DNA from 2 places in the Paenibacillus sp. OK060 genome. Region 2 is predicted to be linked to the other one. Evidence: riboswitches for the same ligand, from Rfam matches in the RefSeq annotation. Region 2 holds a riboswitch; the other holds the start of a gene.
The links. Region 2 has a riboswitch for FMN ahead of ribD (bifunctional diaminohydroxyphosphoribosylaminopyrimidine deaminase/5-amino-6-(5-phosphoribosylamino)uracil reductase RibD). Riboswitches for the same ligand answer to the same signal wherever they lie in the genome.
Positions count from the first base shown of each region.

Region 1: linked by a shared signal. The riboswitch ahead of BLS14_RS05630 (DMT family transporter) and the one ahead of ribD (bifunctional diaminohydroxyphosphoribosylaminopyrimidine deaminase/5-amino-6-(5-phosphoribosylamino)uracil reductase RibD) in region 2 are both predicted to bind FMN.

Region 1 is NZ_FNFR01000001.1:1,293,475-1,300,881, reverse strand. It holds gene BLS14_RS05645 (amidohydrolase family protein) at 168-1,544, opposite strand; gene BLS14_RS05640 (CGNR zinc finger domain-containing protein) at 1,757-2,317, opposite strand; gene BLS14_RS05635 (DinB family protein) at 2,454-2,951, shown strand; FMN riboswitch at 3,035-3,186, shown strand; gene BLS14_RS05630 (DMT family transporter) at 3,331-4,311, shown strand; gene BLS14_RS05625 (amidase) at 4,448-5,953, shown strand; gene BLS14_RS05620 (DUF1989 domain-containing protein) at 6,066-6,689, shown strand; gene BLS14_RS05615 (LysE family transporter) at 6,802-7,407, shown strand, end outside.
Region 2 is NZ_FNFR01000002.1:964,217-971,623, forward strand. It holds gene BLS14_RS10620 (segregation and condensation protein A) at 1-373, opposite strand, end outside; gene ribE (6,7-dimethyl-8-ribityllumazine synthase) at 476-943, opposite strand; gene BLS14_RS10630 (bifunctional 3,4-dihydroxy-2-butanone-4-phosphate synthase/GTP cyclohydrolase II) at 1,030-2,268, opposite strand; gene ribE (riboflavin synthase) at 2,326-2,994, opposite strand; gene ribD (bifunctional diaminohydroxyphosphoribosylaminopyrimidine deaminase/5-amino-6-(5-phosphoribosylamino)uracil reductase RibD) at 3,035-4,138, opposite strand; FMN riboswitch at 4,498-4,661, opposite strand; gene BLS14_RS10645 (peptidylprolyl isomerase) at 4,808-5,239, opposite strand; gene lysA (diaminopimelate decarboxylase) at 5,462-6,793, opposite strand; gene BLS14_RS10655 (spore germination protein) at 6,898-7,407, opposite strand, start outside.

The DNA of each region.
Region 1 (7,407 bases), on a different contig from region 2:
TTCCTTACTCCCCCTGTCCTGTTGCACGATAAACACTACGCCAAAGAGCCGCATATCCGTATGCGGCCCATCACTTGTAACGCTATTAGATCTATAAACGAGATAAGAACATCCACTCTATTCATTCCGGAAGAGAATCACTCTTTCACTCACACGGATCATCTAACTTATGAAAATACAATTCGCTCTGCATCCGACATCTGATATTGAGATAGCAGATATTCCTTGCTGTCCAAAGCCTTCCGCCGAACCTCGTTCAGATCGACATGCAGCAGCTTGCCTTCGCGCTTCACCGGCCGACCTGCTACAAACACGGTATCCACATTGGATGGATTGGCAAATTGAACGACGGCTCCAACCGGATCATGCACCGGGAACAAGTTAAGATCGGTGGTTCGGATCATAATCAGATCTGCTTCTTTACCTGGCGTAAGTGTACCGATCTTCCGCTCAAGTCCCAGAGCCTTCGCCCCAGCAGAAGTTGCAAATCTTAGAACTTGACTGGATTGCAGATTAAGCTCGCCAGGCATTTCACCCTGCAGCAAAAGTTGTTCATTTTCACGGGAACGTTCAGCTTGAAGTGCAAATTTCATCTGGGAGAACATATCCCCACCCGTCGATGTTACAACATCGACTCCGAGCGTTGGAGTTCCTCCGTTTTCAAGGAAGTACCCCGTAGCCGGATACCCATGCCCCATCATCATCTCTACTTCTGGTGTGACGGACAGTGAGGCGCCGCTATCGGCCAACATTTTATACTCATCCGTATCCATCGTATTTCCGTGTACGACGTTCAGACCTGGGCTCAGTAAACCAGACTCATACATTTTACTTATCGAACGATCTACGGATCCCCAGCTTCCAAAGCCAACATGCATTGAACATATCGCATCAAGCTCTTGGGCAAGCTGAATTTCCTTCACTGTGGTATCCCAATGGCTGAACTCCGGACCACGAATTGCAAGGCCGAACGTGAGAAGCTGATCCCGTGAAGAAAAATACTGTTCCTTGACTCTTCTCACATCATTCGAATACGTCAGCTTGCTCTCTCTGTTCCAGTAGGGCGTCTCACCCGGTAGACCATAAGCGAAAACCGACCGAATACCCGCATCCTGAAGTCCGCGAATCAGTTCATCCGTATGCTCCGGTGAATACGGCATACTCCAGTCAAGCACCGTGGTCACTCCTGCATTAAGCGCTTCCAAAGAACCGAGCAAATTGGCGATATAGCTGTCTTGTGGCCGGAGTTTACTTCCCATCGCTCCATAGTAGAGATTCTGCAGATAGACCGGCAGTGACCAGTTGGTTCCCGCTGTTTTTACAAGTGACTCCCATACATGCCGGTGCGTATCTACAAGTCCAGGGAGTATGATCATCTCCGATGCATCTATTACTTCCGCTTCAATACAACTCAGGTCGGGCCGGATAGCAGTTATAAGAGAATCCTCAATAAGAACGTCCGCCCGTTTATACTGACCTACCGACGAATCCATAGACAATACACAACCATTTTTCAGTAGATAACTTGTCCCCACAAGACACATCTCCAATCATTGTTTTTTGTTGGATATACGCTTGAATCCCGGATGTTAATCTCTGATGATGAAATGACTAGCTGAAATATTTTAAGTATATAACCATTATATAGAAGAGGATGGAAACATTCAATTTTGATAAAAAAAAACCTATTGAACATTTCCCGGTTGTCGAAAAATACCGCAAATCACTCTGTGCATACTCCTTGCTCTCATACACTTTACTCTTGCTGCTGATCCTTCTTCTGTTTTGCCCTAAATCTTCTAACCTTCATCAGATTACCACACATCTTGTCATCACAATACTTCTGGGTTCTGCTGCGCGTATCGTCATAGAACATCCAGCGACAATCCGCATTGTCACAGATACGAATCCTTCCACCTTCCCCTTCAACTACAGTGATGGCAAAATCGGCTGCAACCTCCGCTATGATCTGCTGCCATTGATTTCCTACAGGGATAAGTGAAAGATTCAGTCCCTCATCTCCAGCGTTCAGTCTTCTTATGACCTGACCTTCCTTCATCATGGCGTTTAGCCATTCCAGGTCTTGGTTCGATAATGCATTTCCGCCAGATAAACGAGTTGCAAGAGCCTGCAATTCATTTCTGAAGTTCCTCAATGCTCCCTCCTCTTCAGAAGAAGCAGGTACAGATGCATTCAGTTGCCATTGTTTGAGAAATCCTTGCTGCCATTCGGTTTTGCCAAGCCTGTCCTCTGAACGATCCCCACCACGCCAGTCATGGTAATCACTGTTCACAAAATCAGTCCATAGTCTATCCATACGCACCTCCGATAAAATGTAACTACCTAAATTTAAAAAGATAGTTACAATTATTCATGTTTGGGTTATATTAATTGTAACCACATTTAAGCACTTTAGCTAGTTACCATGAATTCATTTTAGGGAGGAAAAATCAATGACTACAACAGCAACAGAACTATTGCTCATTCAGAAAGATGATACCTGGGATCAATGTAACTGGATTGTGCCTTTATCCAAGGCACTCGAAGGACTGACTGCTGAACAGGCAGCCTGGGTTCCATCATCCGGTGGATCAAGCATCTGGCAGTTGGTTAACCATATGTATTACTATAATCATCGTTTGTTGAGTCGTATTCAGGGCACAACACCCTCTGGTGCACCTGCCGAAAACAATGAATCCACCTTCGGAGATCCGGGCGACCCTTCTGATACTGCTGGCTGGAGTGTACTTATGCAAAATACAACGCAATTAGCCGGACAGCTTCGTGATCAGCTCGCTTCATTAGAAGAATCCGATCTTGAAGCCCCGTATATGGATACAGATGAAAAATGGGCACATGAGCTTGCCCGCTGGGTACTCCACGATGCGTATCATGCAGGTCAGATTGTATTACTACGCAGACAACAAGGAAGCTGGAATATCATATTCTAAAAAAACACTTGAACTGCTAGCGCTTACAGGAATAAGATGGACTTATTAATGTTACAGCTTGTTCAATACACAATATAATTGAATAGGATCTTCGGGGTAGGGTGCAATTCCCAACCGGCGGTGATGTTCTTCGGAACCAGCCCGCGACTCGCTGTTTGACCCGATGTAGGGATTCAGCGACTGACTTGGTGTGACTCCAAGGCCGACGGTAAAGTCCGGATGAGAGAAGATCAACACATTGACATGCCGTTACGGAAAGGCTTATTTTCGTACGACATGTCAATGATTGAGCCCCCGTTTATTTGGTGTATACCAAAACGGGGGCTTTTGTCGATTTTGCCAACTGAAGATTCCGTGTTCTGACGAAGGAGTCCTGAATATGGAAAAGACACAACCTGCATCAACAGTTTACCGCAAGGAACGAAGTAATACCGGATTCTGGCTCGTCGTGCTCGGCGCCGCCCTTTGGGGTGTAGATCCACTGTTCCGTATTATTTTGCTCAAAACGATGACCTCCACGCAGATTGTACTGGTGGAACATATTATTGTCAGCCTTGTGGCGATTCCCGTGTTATGGAAGTTCCGGGCCGATCTGAAAAACCTGCGTGCTCGCCACTGGATTGCCGTGATATTTATCTCCTGGGGAGGATCTGCTCTCGCCACGGTATTGTTCACCCTGGCACTTACGCATAACGATCCCAACACCGTTTTGTTATTGCAAAAGATGCAGCCGCTATTTGCGATTGTTCTGGCTAAGCTGCTGCTGAAAGAAACATTGCCTCGCCGCTTCGGTGGACTGTTTATCATTGCACTTGCAGGAACATACCTGCTCACGTTTGGATTTACCCTTCCCCTTGGCAACTGGGACAATTGGGTTCATGCAGGTAGCCTGTTATCACTGGGTGCAGCTGCATTGTGGGGCGGTTCAACAGTTATGGGGCGGCTGATGCTGGGGCAAACCCGTTATGAAACGGTCACCTCTCTGCGCTTTGTCGTAGCCTTGCCACTGCTGATCTTTATGACGTGGAACGAAGGTGCTGCCTGGACATTCCCTTCCGCTACAGGTGAACAGGCGGCTGTAGCACTTAATATTCTGGGTCAGGCATTACTGCCAGGGTTACTGAGTCTTCTGTTATATTACAAAGGGCTCTCCTCCACCAAGGCCTCAGTCGCAACGCTCGCAGAACTGAGCTTCCCGATGGCCGGTGTACTGGTAAACTGGATTGCATTCCGCACATTAATAACATGGGAGCAACTGGTGGGCTTCATCCTCATCTGGATTGCCCTATTCGCCATCTCCAAACAGCAAGAACGATCAGCGACTCCGGCTGACGGTGCACCAAAGCTCCGTACGGATTGAATTTTATATAAAAGCAAATCAATCAAGGCACTGGACATCCTTTGAGATGTTCAGTGCCTTTTGTCTTTTCACTATTCCGGTGGTACGATGACTTATGGAATAGTAGATTAAGTCAATTTAGAGAGGAACGATCATCATGTCTTCGTCTTCATCATTTTCGTATACATCTTACGATGCTATAGGTTTGGCTGAATTGGTTCGCGCACGGGAGATATCGCCTGTCGAATTGCTGGAAGCGGCGTATGCACGCCTGGAAGAAGTGAACCCGCAGCTCAATGCAGTCATTCGTACATATGAAACACGTGCACGTCAGGAAGCGAGTATAGTTCGCCCGGGAGAGCAGCCCTTTGCCGGCGTGCCCTTGTTATTGAAAGATATCTCTCAATCCCTGGAAGGTGAAATTCTCACCTCGGGTTCTCGTCTTCTCAGTGAGCATCGGGCACAGCGGAATTCTAATTTCGTTACCCGTTTGCGCGATGCAGGCTTCATTATCATCGGACATACCAATACACCGGAATTTGGCCTGAAAAATATTACTGAACCCCGTCTTCACGGTCCAAGTCGAAATCCATGGAATACGAATCACTCGCCAGGCGGTTCAAGTGGAGGTGCCGCAGCAGCAGTAGCCTCGGGAATTGTACCTCTTGCGGGAGCCAGTGACGGTGGCGGTTCCATCCGAATCCCTGCTTCATTCAGCGGCTTGTTCGGACTAAAACCTACACGTGGACGGACACCTGTTGGACCAGGAGTTGGTCGTCAGTGGCAGGGTGCTTCGATTGATTTTGCCTTGTCCCGCTCCGTTCGCGACAGTGCTGCTTTGCTGGATACCCTGCAAGTGATTCAACCCGAAGCTGCGTTTCATGCTCCCCTCTTTCCGGGAAGCTACTTGGCTGATATGCACTATCCTCATCAACGCAAACTGAAAGTCGCTTATACAACAGCTTCGCCTGTAGGTACACCTGTGAGTGATGAAGCCATAGAAGCAGTTTATAAGACGGTTCGCTGGCTGGAAGAACAAAGCCATGTGGTTGAAGAAAAGCTGAGTCCGGTTAATGGTGTCAAATTGATGGAGAACTATTACATGATGAACAGCGGCGAAATGGCGGCGATGATCTCTTCGATGGAACGTTCTATGGGCAGAGTATTAACCTCTGATGATATGGAGATCGAGTCCTGGGTTCTGGCTGAAGCTGGCAAAAAAGTATCCGCTGCCGAATTCGTACATAGTCTGGCCGAATGGGATGTTGCCGCAGCTCAGATGTCCACATTGTTTGAACGCTATGATTTTTATGTCACACCTGTCAATGCTTTTCCGGCACCCAAAATCGGCGAATTGACACCTCATGATGAACAAATTCAGCATCTGATGCGTATTAGCGATTTGGACAAGATCCAGCAGCAGCAGTTGATTTATGAGATGTTTGAACCAAGTCTTACCTACACTCCGTTCACTCAGCTCGCGAATCTGACGGGTCAACCCGCCATGAGTGTTCCTGTGCATCTGACTCCTGAAGGCCTGCCCATGGGTGTACAGATTATGGCAACCAAAGGCCGTGAAGACTGGTTGCTTCATCTGGCTGGTCAGCTGGAAACATCCGAACTATGGGTCGGCATGAAGGGTAATCCACTGTTTCCAGCATAAACGCTGAATACAACCTGTATCATTTTCATTGTGAGCCTTATGTTTGCCAATGTGCATGAAAGCCATGTCAGCTCCGCATACTGAAAGCAAAAACTGCGGAGGAATGTGACGAATGAATATGAATACAACGGAACGCCATAAACAGTCTGTTCGTATCCCGGCCAAAACGGGTTATGCCGTCAAGGTAAATAAAGGTTCATTAATTCGGGTGACCGATTTGGAGGGTCAGCAGGTCGTTGATTTTGTTGCATATGATGCTCAAAATGCCAATAATCGATTAGACCCAGGTGTAACGATGGACGTACTGCGGTCCTATCGGATCAAACCAGGACAATCCGTGTATTCCAATCAATATCAACCATTGCTTAAGATCGTTCGTGACACGGTTGGTGTTCATGATTTCTTCAATTCTGCCTGTCGTCCGGAAATGTATGAAGTATTATATGACAAAAAGGATCATGCAAGCTGCTATCATAACCTAAATCAGGCTCTTGAACCGTTCGGGATCTTGCCGCCGGATCAGCATTATCCATTTAATTTGTTTATGAAATCGGTCGTAGATGATCTGGGCAAGATTGATGTCGTAGCTCCAGATTCGCGCGCCGGTGATTATGTGGAGATGGAGGCATTGATTGATTTGGTTATCGGTCTGTCAGCTTGTCCTTGTGAAGAAAGCTCATGCAACGGATATCATTGTACAGACATTCAGCTGGATGTAGAGTCCTTATCAGATTAAGCGACACACAGCTTGTTCTAATTTGCTCCAGACGGGAATACGATGACTTGTACCCATATGTGTGTGACTTACCGGTACAATTCGTCGAACCCGTTAAGGAGTGAACGCGTATATGTCTGTACTGTTTAGTTATATTATTCTGGGAATCTCACTATCCGCTCCAATTGGTCCGATTAATGCCGCTCAGTTGGATCGCGGAGCCCGCCACGGATTTATGCATGCCTGGATTCTGGGACTGGGAGCCATGTTTGCCGATTTGGTGTACATGCTTCTGATCTACTTTGGAGTTGCCCATTTTCTGGACACGCCTTTCATGCGCTCGTTTCTTTGGTCTTTTGGCAGTTTTATTCTCGTGTATACCGGTGTGGAAACACTTTCCAAGTTAAAAGACGGTATCCAAACCTCTTCTACAGCAGAAGCGAGGGTTGGGAAATCTTTTGTCTCTGGCTTTCTCATGGCCCTGTCCAATCCCCTGAATATTTTATTCTGGCTCGGCATTTACGGCTCTATCCTTGCTACAACCGTGAAGCATACCGACACCGCTCATCTGCTACTATACAGTTCTGGTATTTTCATAGGAATCCTTGTCTGGGATGTCATCATGGCTGGCATGGCTAGTCGATTTCATAAACGCAGCAACGAAACCGTTTTGCGCTGGATCTCCATTATCTCAGGGATCTGTCTGATCGGATTTGGCCTGTACTTCGGTTTTGAAGCT
Region 2 (7,407 bases):
GTTCCCACTCCCGTTCGTGCAAGTGACGCGCAATTCCCTTGTATTTGCGGTATTCAATCAGACGCGCAATCAGTTCTGCACGTGGATCATAATCTTCATCTTCCATATATGCATAATCCTCAAAGTCCTCGATTACCGGTGGTTTGGGCAGTAATAACTTGCTCTTGATCGACAGAAGTGTTGCCGCCATTACCAGAAATTCACTCGTAATATCCAGCTCCAGCTCCTGCATCGAATGCAGATACGCCATATATTGATCGGTAATATCGCTGATGGGAATATCCTGGATATGAATCTCTGCCTTATCGATCAGATGAAGCAGCAGATCCAAAGGCCCTTCAAAAGTCTCCAGTTTGTATGTAACTACCGTCACTAGACGAATCCTCCCGCCAGAAAAATAAAAACCCCCGCTAAGCCGCCGAATCCGGTCTCCCGTTTTCGTCTGCGCTGAGCAGGGCACTATATTAAATAAGCACTATTTTAGCTGTTTCGTCAAGTTCGCCATTTCAATAGCGGCAGTAGCTGAATCCCAGCCTTTGTTTCCTGCCTTTGTTCCAGCACGCTCAATGGCCTGTTCAATATTCTCTGTTGTAACCAAGCCGAAGATTGTAGGTACGCCTGTTTTCAGGTTAATTGCGGCTACACCCTTAGCCATCTCATTGCACACATAATCATAATGTGTTGTTGAACCACGGATAACCGTCCCCAGCGTAATGACAGCATCATATTTTCCACTTTCAGCCATTTTTTGGGCAATCAACGGGATTTCAAACGCTCCTGGAACCCACGCTACATCCACTTCATCATCTTGTACACCATGACGTTTGAACGCATCCAGTGCTCCACTGAGCAATTTGCTTGTAATGAACTCGTTAAAACGTCCTACAACCACTCCATATTTTAATCCTTCTGATACCAAATGTCCTTCAAAAAAGTGTGGCATTCAAGTCATCTCCCTAATTGTATTATATGATGTACGCAGCTGATCTTTGGAAACTAGTTCACCCTGTTTAACCTCAGAAAAACTACTCAGTTTTTTTCTTCATTCTGCTCGATATCGTCGAACTTTAGCATATGGCCGAGCTTCGCCTGCTTCGTGTGCAAGTAGACCGTATTGTCCTCGTTCTCTTCCATCTGAATGGCAACACGTTCCACCACTTCAAGTCCGTACCCTTCAAGTCCTTTAATTTTGCGTGGATTGTTGGTTAACAACCGAATTTGACGAACCCCTAGATCTTTGAGAATTTGGGCACCAATGCCGTAATCTCGAAGATCGGCAGCAAACCCAAGCTTCAGATTGGCATCCACGGTGTCCAGACCTTCCTCTTGTAGTTTGTAGGCTTTGAGCTTGTTGATCAGTCCAATGCCTCGTCCTTCCTGTCTCATATAGAGCAGGACGCCGTTGCCTTCGTCATGGATCTGTTTCAATGCTGCATCGAATTGTGGACCACAATCGCATCGATGAGAATGGAATACATCCCCTGTGAGACATTCGGAGTGTACGCGGACCAATACAGGCTTCGATCCGTCAATTTCGCCTTTAACCAAAGCGACATGCTCCTTGTTGTCCACTGCATTTGTGTATGCCACCGCCTGGAATTCACCAAAGTCTGTTGGCATACGTACAGCTACTTCGCGTTTAACCAACTGTTCCTTCTCATTCCGGTACCGAATCATGTCCTGAATGCTAATCAGCTTCAGATCATGCTTGCGGGCAATCTCCTGCAGATCCGGAAGTCTGGCCATCGTGCCATCTTCCTTAATCACTTCACAGATTACACCTGCCGGATAAGAACCGCACATAATAGCGAGGTCTACGGCTGCTTCCGTATGTCCCGCGCGTCTTAGCACACCGCCATCTTTGGCGATGAGTGGGAACATATGCCCCGGCTTGCGGAAATCTCCGCTTTTCGCTTCGGGATCGATTAGACCCTTGACTGTAATGGAGCGTTCATGAGCCGAGATGCCCGTTGTGGTATCTTTATGATCTACAGAGACGGTGAAAGCCGTCCCATGAAAGTCCGTATTTTGCTGAACCATAGGCTTTAGGTTGAGTTCATCGGCACGTTGCTGCGTAATGGGAACACACACCAGACCCCTGCCTTCGGTAATCATGAAATTGATCACTTCAGGTGTAGCCTTTTCCGCCAAAGCGATAAAGTCGCCTTCATTCTCCCGATCCTCATCATCCACCACAATAACCGGTTTACCCTGCATGAGATCGTAGATGGCTTCCTCAATAGAATTCAGAATGGATTTCTCTAACATAGGTCCCCCTCCAGTTTCCATTTCAATTTATATTTGTAGTTTATCAATTACGATTTGTTAAGCAAAGCCGTGATTAGCCAGGAAATCCTCACTGATACTTCGCGGCTTGCCCGCACCGGTCTCCTGATGTCCCTTACCATAGTGCAGCAGATGATCCACATATTTGCCCAAAATATCACACTCAATATTGATGGTATCTCCCGTCTTTTTCCCATTTAATACGGTCTCACCAATGGTATGTGGAATAATGGATACAGTGAATGCGGTCTGTGAAGTATGCACAACGGTCAGACTAATTCCGTCCAGGGTTACAGACCCTTTGGGTATCAGATATTTGAACAGCTGCATATCGTCAGGTTTGATCTCGAAAACAATTGCATTCTGGTCACGTGTAATGCTGCCAATGACCCCAGTGCCATCGACATGGCCCTGAACGATATGCCCGCCAAAACGTCCACCTGACAGCATGGCTCGCTCCAGATTAACTTTGCTGCCGGATTGCAATTGACTAAGATTGGTATGTCGATATGTCTCGGGCATCACATCGGCAGTAAATCCGCCACCCTCCAGGGTTGTCGCAGTTAAACATACCCCGTTTACAGCTACACTATCGCCAATCTTTAAGTCGTTCATGATGGCGGAAGCTCCGATATTCAGGACCATCGCTTCGCCTTTCCGACCTATCCGCCGGATCTGACCGACTTCTTCCACCAAACCGGTAAACATGCTACCGCCTCCTTTATTTATTTCATTATCGTTAATTCATTTATTCAGGCCAAACCGGAATTCCGCCAATGCTGATATTATCTCCAACTTGCTCAATTTCCAGCTGATGTAATTGAATCGCCTGACTCATGCGCTCTACACCCTCAAAGCGGAAACTGCCTGGTGTTTCGTATCCTCCGACAATTTTCGGAGCAATGAACATGAGCAGTCGATCTACCAACCGCGCTTCCAGCATGGACCCATTCAATGTTCCACCGCCTTCAAGCAGAATTGAACCAATCTCACGCTCACCGAGCTTGCTGAGTGCACTCAGTAGATCAACACGTGGTCCTGGACCACAACGTATAATCTCCACCCCATAGGCTTCCAGCCGCTCTGCCGCTTCAGGGCTCGCCTCATCTGTTGTAAGCACCCAGGTAGGTGCAAGGCCATCCTTGACCATTTTGGCGCCTACAGGCAGACGTAGCTTGGAATCGACCACGATTCGTACCGGGCTGATCCCTTCCACTTGCAAGCGAGTCGTGAGTTCGGGATTGTCTGCAATGACCGTTTCCACACCAACCATAATTCCTTGATGGCGATGGCGAAGAGCGTGTACAATCTCGCGAGCTGACTCGTTAGAGATCCATTTGCTGTCACCGCTACGCGTAGCAATTTTGCCATCCAGTGTAGAGGCCGTCTTTAAAGTTACAAAGGGGAGACCTGTTGTAATGTATTTGATAAATTTCTCGTTCATCCGTCTTCCGCGCTCACGCAGCACTCCAACTTCAACTTCGATCCCTTGTTGACGCAGCATGCTGATTCCTCTGCCGGATACTTGCGGATTCGGATCTTCGCAGCATACAACGACACGTTTCACTTTCTCATGAATGAGACGTTCACTGCATGGTGGAGTCTTGCCATAATGGCTACAGGGTTCGAGCGTAACGTACACTGTACTGCCTTCAGCATCACTACCCGCCATGTTCAGTGCATGAACCTCTGCATGACCCGTTCCCCGTTTGAGATGACTTCCGAGGCCCACGATACGTCCTTCTTTTACCACGACACAACCAACTACCGGATTGATTCCGGTCTGTCCTTGTGCCCGTTCTGCCATATCCAGTGCTAGCGCCATATAAAATTCATCATTAATCATTTCCAAGTCCGTTCACCCCACGGTTAAAATCTTAAGTTATAGACCTCCCTTCCAACAGAGAGGCATGTTCCATATCCAATAAAAAATCCCCGTCGAACAAACCGTTCGATGGGGATGATGAGAGACATGTGTCACCAGCAGTACTATTGATACATTGCCAACAACACATCGCCCAAAACTTCATTTCAGGCAAGTGAAAGCAGACACATACCTTAATGAACTTCAATTACAGGTAAAGAGCTTCTATGATGTGGCATATGTATGAAGATTTCCGGAAGTAACCGGATTTCTCCCTGCACAGGAAATGAATTCGTCAAAAACTGTACAGCAACACTCCTGCGGAATGCGGCCCCTAAGGACTGCACCCTCTCCTTCTCCCATCCAGACTATACTGTCGGTTCTGGAATTACACCAGATCAGCCATCTGCCACAGGCAGACGGGTCACGGACTTTGCATCAATGCTGGATAGATATCCTCACATACTGCATCACCGCCGGTAGGGAATTACACCCTGCCCTGAAGGATTCGTTGCGTTATTAATTGGATGTTAGCACTTTAACGTCAAAAAATCAATTGTTTTTTGTTCCTTTTTGTCACATACTAACTTTTAATAAGCTTAAGTGTAAACAAAAACCGCTTCGCTAATTGCGAAACGGTTTACATACGTTTATTGATTAAGCTTCTACTACTTCAACTGTTTCCATTTTGTCGCGACCTTCGAAAGCGTCCACGAATTCCATACCTTTGGTTACTTTACCAAATACAGTATGTTGTCCATCCAAATGTGGTTGCGGTTGGTAGCAGATGTAGAACTGGCTTCCCCCTGTGTTACGGCCTGCATGAGCCATAGCCAAAGTTCCACGCTCATGTTTGTTCGGGTTGATTTCACAGTTAATTGTGTAACCTGGGCCGCCTGCACCGGAACCGTTAGGGCATCCGCCTTGAGCTACAAAGCCCGGAATAACACGGTGGAATACAAGACCGTTGTAGAAACCGGAGTTAGCCAGTTTCTCAAAGTTTGCTACTGTGTTTGGAGCTTCTTGATCGAACAAATCGATTACAACTTCTCCGCCGTTTGCCATTTTGATTTTCGCTTGTTTCGCCATATGTAAATGACTCCTTTCGTATTGACCATCGTTAATGGTGCCAGAACGCATGACCCTGGGCCAAGCTTTATAGCACTTTTCTTAGTGTACACTGAAAATGGATTGATCGCAAAATAATAAGCAAGTTTTTTTCAAAATCCAGCCCTAAAGATGCAAAAGAAGACAAAAAAGGAGTGTCCTTTTTTGTCTTCTTCATATAGTGCTCCACTATTTGTTCTTTAATTAACGGGTAACTGGCTGTTTTGCAATACGCTCAGGTACGAGATCATTCTGGATGATGTCCTGATACGTCTCACGGCGTACCACTACATCCCCTTGACCGTCTTTGACAAACACAACTGCCGGACGACGAATCCGGTTGTAATTGCTTGCCATCGAGTAGTTGTATGCGCCTGTGCAAGCTACTGCGAGTAGATCGCCGCTTTGCACTTTAGGCAGGTCCAGATCCCAGATCAGCATATCGCCGCTCTCACAGCATTTACCAGCAACAGATACCGTTTCCTGAGCAGCCTCATTTGCACGGTTTGCCAATACAGCCTCATATTTGGACTCATACAGCGCTGGACGTGGATTGTCTGTCATTCCACCATCCACAGCTACGTATTTACGAACTCCTGGAATATCTTTGCTTGTTCCAACAGTGTAGAGCGTAGTTCCCGCTTCCCCTACGATGCTGCGGCCTGGTTCAACCCAGATCTCAGGCACGGCATAGCCGATTTGAGCAAAATGATTTTTCACCGCATCCGTGATGGCTTTCACGTATTGTGAAACTTCAAGCGGTGTATCTCCATCGATATAGCGGATACCGAAGCCACCGCCCAGATTAACCACTTTGAATGCCACGTTAAGACGCTCATACACATCTGCTGCAAACTCAGCAACGCGTTGAACTGCCATCTGGAAGCCTTCAACTTCGAAAATTTGGGATCCGATGTGTGAATGCACACCGAGCAATACCAGATTTGACTGCTTGGAAGCCAATTCAATGGCTTCAAATGCCGTTCCGTTCCCGATATCGAATCCAAATTTGGAATCCGTTTGTCCTGTCGAGATATATTCATGCGTATGCGCTTCAACACCAGGCGTCACACGAAGCAAAATGTTAACTTTGCGATTTTTGTCTGCGGCTACAGCTTGCAGCAAGTGCAGTTCATTGAAGTTATCCACAACGAAGCAGCCAATCTCTGCATCAAGCGCCATTTCGATCTCTTCCAGCGTTTTGTTGTTACCGTGGAAATGAATGCGTTCTGCCGGGAAACCGGCTTGAAGTGCCGTGAACAATTCACCGTCGGATACAACATCCAAGGAAAGTCCTTCTTCCGCAGCAAGGGCACACATCGCCATTACGCAGAATGCTTTACTTGCATAAGCAACCTGGAAAACCAGGCCTGAAGCACGGAACGCTTCCATATACTCTCTGCAACGCTCACGAACCAATTGCTCGTCCACAACATACAGGGGAGTTCCAAATTGTTCTTTCAAGTCGGTTGTATCGACTCCACCAATTTCCAGATGTCCCTGTGCATTTATTTTACTTGTACCATGTAAATACATAATCTGCATTCCTCACTTTTTTATATACTGGAACAGCTGTTATTCCAATGATTTTACACCAGTATATCAAATTAGAAAATGAGAAGAATGGATTTTTCGGCAGATCATTTGTGTTTTTTACTTTTTTGCAGTTCCCCGTCTGGATCACTGTCCATTTTGGTATTGTCACGCGTTTTGTTGATCGAAGGACGTTTTTTATTTTCCAACAGCGGCAAACGGAACAAAAAGTTACCCAAAGCCTTTGCATTAAACGGTATGAACGGCCAGAGATACGAAGAGTTGTAGGAGCGATGCAAAGTGAGCGCCACGATAATGAACGTCGTCCCGACAACGAATCCGGGAACCTTGAATATCGCCACAGCAACGAGCAAAAACAATCTGACCAATCGATTAGCCAAACCAAGCTCATAACTGGGTGTTGCAAACATACCAATCGCGGCAATCGCCATGTAAAGTACCACTTCATTGACAAAATATCCTGTTTTTACGGCGATATCCCCGACTAAAATGGCCGCAATCAAACCCATGGCCGAAGCGAGTGGCGTCGGGGTATGGACTGCTGCCATCCGTAATAAATCCACTCCGAATTCAATAAGCAGGAACTGCAGAATCAG